DNA from 2 places in the Allobosea sp. Root670 genome. Region 1 is predicted to be linked to the other one. Evidence: riboswitches for the same ligand, from Rfam matches in the RefSeq annotation. Region 1 holds a riboswitch; the other holds the start of a gene.
What was found. Region 1 has a riboswitch for thiamine pyrophosphate ahead of ASE61_RS15940 (long-chain fatty acid--CoA ligase). Riboswitches for the same ligand answer to the same signal wherever they lie in the genome.
Positions count from the first base shown of each region.

Region 1 (3,204 bases):
GCCATGCGGCAGGAAGCGGGTGGTGATCGGCAGCTTGGCGCGCAGCGCCGTCAGCGTCTCGTTGCCGCCATAGGCCATGACGGTATCGGCCGCGCGCAGGAAGGTGGGCTCGGCAGCCGCTTCGCCGCCTTTCCACCAGGTGATGGCGAGGCATTCACCGATCTCGGGATCGATCTCGGCGAGGAGGTTGGCGAACCAGCCGGCCGTCAGTGGTTCGGCCGAGGCGAGCTTGCCGATGTTGCCGGCCTTGACCAGCAAGCCGCAGATCAGGCTCCAGAGCGAGAGCGCGGGGACATTGCCGGCCCATACATGCAGCAGCAGGTCCGGGCCGTGGGCGCGCAGGTAGCCGCCCTTGGGCGTCGGCTGGAAACCGTCGAGCAGGCCGGGATTGGCGAAATCCTCGGCCAGGAAGCACAGGAGCTGCGGCTTGCGGAAGGTCTTGAGATAGCCGGTCAGGCCTAGCCGCACCGTCTCGCGGTCGTAGCCGGTGACGATCGGCAGAAGGTGCTCGGCCTTAAGCCGCAGTGGGTGTGAGCGGTCGAGCAGGCGCGCGATGGCGGCATCGATCGCCGTGACGATGCGGGCTGTCTCCATCCGCTTCAGCCGGGCGCGCGCGTTGTCGCGCACGTGAGCACAGAGCGCCGCGGCCTGCACTTCGTCGAGCTCCGGCAGCGCGATGGCGACGCTCTCGCCCCAGGCGCTATGGCTAACTTCGCGCCAACGCAGCGCCTCGCGGTTCAGGCTCGGCAGATGGCCCGCATGCTCGATCACCGTCGTCAGCCTCGTGCCGCTGCGAGGAATTCGGCGGCGGCGACCGAGCAGCCCTTCGAGGCCTCGCCATCGACGCGGCCGAGCAGCTTGAATCCACCCGGCACGATCTCGCCGGCATCCTCGGTCAGGATCGCCGCGACGCAGTTGAAATGGGCGAGGTCGTGATGGACGATCACGCCGCGTTGGCCCTCCGGCAGGTCGATGCCGGTGAGGGGATCGACGACGCGGCTGCGGATCCAGTGCGGGCCGGATTTGACCGACGGGCAGACGGCATTGCCGTCGTCATAGAGCTGTGAGCTCAGCTCGGTCATCCCGTACATGTTGATGCAGGACGCGCGCGGCACGCCGAAGGCAGCGCTGAGACCGTCATAGAATTCGTCGGGCCCAAGTTCGCGCGATTGGCCCTTGAAGCCGCCGGTATCGAGGATGCGGCTGCCCTCCGGCAGGGCGAAGCGCCGACCGCTCGCCGCGAGCGCGTCCAGCACGGGCACCAAGGAATAGCTCGCGCCCAGCAGGGCATAGGGCTCGCCGCTTGTCTCAGCCTGCTCCAGTGCCGACAGAAGACCGTCGAGATCGAGCCCGGCGGCGTTGATGAAAGTCTCGGAATCAGCCGTGCCGCATTCGCGCTTGGCGAGCGAGAGATAGGTGGCGAGCGAGGAATTCGGCAGCTCCGTCTCGTCGGGAAAGAGGATGCCCATGCGGATGTGCTCGCGGCCCTGCATGAAGTGCGCGCGGAAATTGACCAGCATCGAGCGCTTCCAGACGTCGAGCGTCGGATGGTAGCTGCGCCCACGAATGCCTTGCGTTGTACCGCTGGTCATGAAGACGCGTTCGGCGGCTTCCGGCAGGCTGCAGCTCAGCGTCAGGTCCTTGAAGGCGGTGATCGGTACGGCCGGGATGTCGCGCCAGCGCTTCACCGAGAGCGGCGTGCGGCCGCGCTGCAGGCAGAAGCGCTTATAGGGCTCGTTGTTGCGGAACTGATAGGCGAAGACCTTGAGCGCCATCGCCTCGAACTCGGCTTCCGACGCGTCGGGAAGCGCGATGAATGCCGATAGCGCCGCGATGATCTCGGCTTGCGTCACTTGAAGCCACTCCGTTCGGACGCAGACGGGCAAGCCGGAGCGTCGATCGCTGGAGGATCACGAGCGCAAGCTGGAATCAGGGCCTCAAGGCCGCATGTCCCGCATCCCTACGCCGGTATGATCCGGATCAGGTTCGGAGGGTCACCGCGTTGCCTAAGGCTCGAAAGCCCAGCCGGCGGAATCTCAGCCTCCTAGCGAGGCCCCCCTGGGAACGGGAGCAGATGACGAGCGGCGGGCCTTGCTGTCAAGCGATAACGGAGCGGGGCGGGTATCCGTAAGGGGCTTGCCGAGAGAGCCCGGCATCTCCCGCTCAGCCGGCGATATCCCGGGCCATCCGCATGAGGTACTGGCCGTAATCGCCCTTGGCGAGCTTCTCGCCGAGCCGTGTCAGCTGCGCCGTCGAGATCCAGCCCTGTCGTGCCGCGATCTCTTCGGGGCAGGCGATGCGCAGGCCCTGGCGGCTTTCGAGGGTCCGGACGAACTCGCCGGCTTCCAGCAGGCTGTCGGGCGTGCCGGTATCGAGCCAGGCGAAGCCGCGGCCCATCGATTCCACCGAGAGCTGGCCGCGCTCCAGATAGATCCGGTTGACGTCGGTGATTTCGAGCTCGCCGCGCGCCGAGGGCTCCAGCGACCGGGCGATCTCGACCACCTCGGCATCGTAGAAGTAAAGGCCGGTGACGGCCCAGCTCGACTTGGGAACCTCGGGCTTTTCCTCGATCGAAACCGCCTTGCCGGTCTGGTCGAAGGCGACGACGCCGTACCGCTCGGGATCGCTGACATGGTAGGCGAAGACAGTGGCGCCCTGCTCGCGCGCCTTGGCTCGCGCCATCATCGCGGGCAGGGAATGGCCATAGAACAGGTTGTCGCCGAGAACGAGAGCGGAGGGCTCGCCGGCGACGAAATCGGCGCCGATCAGGTAGGCCTGCGCCAGCCCGCCGGGATGCGGCTGCTCGGCATAGGTGAGGCTCATGCCCCAGTCGGAGCCGTCGCCGAGCAGGCGCTTGAAATGCGGCAGATCGTGCGGCGTCGAGATGATCAGGACGTCGCGGATGCCGGCGAGCATCAGCGTCGAGAGCGGATAGTAGATCATCGGCTTGTCGTAGACGGGCAGGAGCTGCTTCGACATCGCCAGCGTCATCGGGTGCAGCCGGGTGCCGGAACCGCCGGCCAGGATGATGCCCTTCATCGTTAACTCTGGTCCTTGGCCTGATCTTCGAGAAGTCGTGCGACGCAAAGCCGGAGCGAGCTTTGCCATTCCGGCAGCCGCACCTCATGGGCGAGCGCGAGCTTGCTGCAATCGAGCCGGGAATTGGGGGGCCGGCGCGCCGGCGTCGGATAATCGGCCGTGGCG
Region 1 is NZ_LMJU01000016.1:113,085-116,288, reverse strand. It holds gene ASE61_RS15945 (acyl-CoA reductase) at 1-771, opposite strand, end outside; gene ASE61_RS15940 (long-chain fatty acid--CoA ligase) at 777-1,853, opposite strand; TPP riboswitch at 1,940-2,070, opposite strand; gene rfbA (glucose-1-phosphate thymidylyltransferase RfbA) at 2,164-3,039, opposite strand; gene rfbD (dTDP-4-dehydrorhamnose reductase) at 3,042-3,204, opposite strand, start outside.

Region 2 (3,204 bases), on a different contig from region 1:
GGCCTCGGCGCCGGCGTCATCGGTGGCATCATGGCGACGCAGGGCGCCGAGCGCTTCGACGACATCCGTCGCGAGCGGCGGGAGCAGCGCGAGGGCGACCTCACCATCATCCGCGAGCCTGGCCGCACCATCATCCGCGACGATGACGGCCGCGCCATCATCCGCCGCGACGAGGACCAGCGCTTCCGCGATCTCGGCTGGCAGGGCCGCTCCGAACGCCGTGGCGACGAGAACCGCACGATCTTCGAGCGCCCTGACGGCACGCGGATCGTCACCGTCACGGACGAGCAGGGCCGGCTGATCCGCCGCACGCGCATCGACCGCGACAACCGCGAGGTGATCATTATCGACAACACGCTGCGCGACCGTCCGGGGCGCTTTGCCGACGATGTCGTCGTGCTGCCGCCGCCACCGCTGCCGATCCCGCGTGAGCGCTATATCGTCGATGCGGACCAGGCCGACGAGGACCTGATCTACGAGACGATCACCGCCCCGCCGATCGCCGCGATTCCGCGCCGATACACGCTGGACGAGGTCCGCTACTCGCCGGATCTGCGCGCCCGCATGCGCAGCGTCGATATCGATACGATCAATTTCGATACCGGCTCCTGGCAGGTGGGGCAGGATCAGGCGCGCCGCCTTTCGGTGATCGCGGATTCGGTGAAGCGCGCCTTGCAGCGCTCGCCCAACGAGGTCTTCCTCGTCGAGGGCCACACCGACGCTGTCGGCGCCGATATCGACAATCTCTCGCTCTCCGATCGCCGGGCGCAGTCGGTCGCGGAGATCCTGACGCGCGACTTCCAGATCCCGCCGGAGAACCTGACGACCCAGGGCTATGGCGAGCAGTACCTGAAGCTGAACACGCAGGAGGCTTCCCGCGAGAACCGGCGCGTCACGCTCCGGCGCATCACGCCGCTGCTCAACGGCCAGAACCAGTGACACCCGGGCGGGGCGGCTTTCCAGGCAGCCCCGCTCTTCCGCAGGCGCAGGGAACACCCGTTCCCTGCGCCTGTTTCATTTGCGGAGGACAGAGCATTTTCAAGCGAGGTGAGCACCGGTTCGCGTGAAGAAAATGCGACAAGCAATGGTCCAGGCCGAAGGGAGATGCCGCCATGAGAAAGTTCGTTCCGGTTCTGGCTGGATTACTGGCCGCCAGCCTGCCTGGTGCAGTGCCGGTGCAGGCCCAGACGGTATCGCCTCCGGCCAGGCCGCAGGCTCCCGGCGTGCCGCCGGCGCCGCGATCGGGGGAGGCGGCTCGTCCGGCGACGCCCAACACTGTGGCGCCCCGCGACGAAAAGCGCGGTACCGGCGAGGACAAGGCGCAGGTCCGGCCCGAGCGTGATCCGCCGATGCCCAAGCCGGTGCCCTCGATCATCGCACCTTGAGCAACCGGGTTGAGGATTTGGTAGGGTTGCCCGGCTAGGGTGCCCGCCATGAGCGACACTGTTTCACTTGCCCAGAGCATCGTCACGATGCAGGCCGCCTCGACCCAGCAGGCGCTGTCCGTCGAGATGCTCAGGCAGAATGCGCAGGCCGAGCAGGCTCTGGTCGCCATGCTCCAGCAGAGCGCCGAGCAGACGCAAGCCGCGCTGCCGGCCGGGCAGGGCACGCTGGTCGACCTGACTGTCTGAGCCCTCCGTCCTATCCGACCAGACCTTTGCACAGCCCGTTGCCAAGCGGCGGCGCTGCGCCTAACCTCGTCCGCGTTCCGAGGGGTGCCCGCAAGGGCTGAGACGGCTTTCGAAGCTGAACCCATCGAACCTGATCCGGGTCATACCGGCGGAGGGACTGGAACGCGGTGCAGCCTTGGCCTGCATCCGCATCACAGCGCTTGAACCGCTTCGACGCCGGATCTCCTGACCTGTACCAAGGAGGAGATCCCCTTATGAACGCCCACGCAAAACCCCAGAAGAACAGCGTCAAGACCGCTCCCCAGAGCGTGACGACCGGGCCGATCATCGGCTCGCGCAAGATCTATGTCGCCGCGCCCGAGCATCCCGAGATGCGCGTGCCCTTCCGCGAGGTCGTGCTGACGACCGATGCCGAGCCGCCGGTGCGGCTCTACGATCCGTCCGGGCCCTTCACCGAGACTGATGCGAAGATCGATCTCAATGCCGGCCTCAATCAGCCGCGCCGCGCCTGGCTCGATGCGCGTGGCTTCCAGACTGTGCCCGGACGCGCTGTGACGGCCGCCGATAACGGCCATATCAGCGAAGCGCAGCTCGTTCCCGCCTGTCCGGCTGAGCGTCCGATCCTCGAGGCGAAGCCAGGCCAGATGACGACGCAATACGAGTTCGCGAAGGCCGGCATCGTCACCCCCGAGATGATCTATGTCGCGCATCGCGAGAATCTCGGCCGGGCCGCCATGCTGGAGGGCGCGCGCGAACGCCATGCCGATGGCGAGAGCTTCGGCGCCAGCGTCCCGGAATTCGTCACGCCCGAATTCGTCCGCGACGAGATCGCGCGCGGCCGAGCGATCATCCCCGCGAATATCAACCACCCCGAGCTGGAGCCGATGGCGATCGGCCGCAATTTCCTGGTCAAGATCAACGCCAATATCGGCAACTCGGCTGTGACGTCGGGCGCCGCCGAGGAGGTCGAGAAGCTGGTCTGGGCGATCCGCTGGGGCGCCGACACGGTGATGGACCTCTCCACCGGCCGCAACATCCACAACATCCGTTCCTGGATCCTCAGGAATTCGCCGGTGCCGATCGGCACCGTGCCGATCTACCAGGCGCTGGAGAAGGTCGGCGGCGATCCGATCAAGCTCGACTGGGAGGTGTTCAAGGACACGCTGATCGAGCAGGCCGAGCAGGGCGTCGACTATTTCACCATCCATGCCGGCGTGCGCCTGCCTTACGTCCCGCTGACGGCGAACCGCGTCACCGGCATCGTCTCGCGCGGCGGCTCGATCATGGCGCGCTGGTGTCTGGCGCATCACAAGGAGAGCTTCCTCTACGAGCGCTTCGACGAGATCTGCGAGATCATGCGTCGCTACGACGTCTCGTTCTCGCTCGGCGACGGCCTGCGGCCCGGCTCGATCGCCGATGCCAATGACCGCGCCCAGTTCGCCGAACTGGAGACGCTGGGGGAACTCACCAAGATCGCCTGGGACAAGGGCTGCCAGGTGATGATCGAGGGTCCCGGCCATGTGCCGATGCACAAGATCAAGGAGAACATGGACAAGCAATTGCGCGAATGCGG
Region 2 is NZ_LMJU01000021.1:21,884-25,087, forward strand. It holds gene ASE61_RS27520 (OmpA family protein) at 1-939, shown strand, start outside; gene ASE61_RS26730 (hypothetical protein) at 1,113-1,385, shown strand; gene ASE61_RS25050 (hypothetical protein) at 1,434-1,631, shown strand; TPP riboswitch at 1,702-1,806, shown strand; gene thiC (phosphomethylpyrimidine synthase ThiC) at 1,886-3,204, shown strand, end outside.
Region 2: another riboswitch for thiamine pyrophosphate. It lies ahead of thiC (phosphomethylpyrimidine synthase ThiC); the one in region 1 lies ahead of ASE61_RS15940 (long-chain fatty acid--CoA ligase).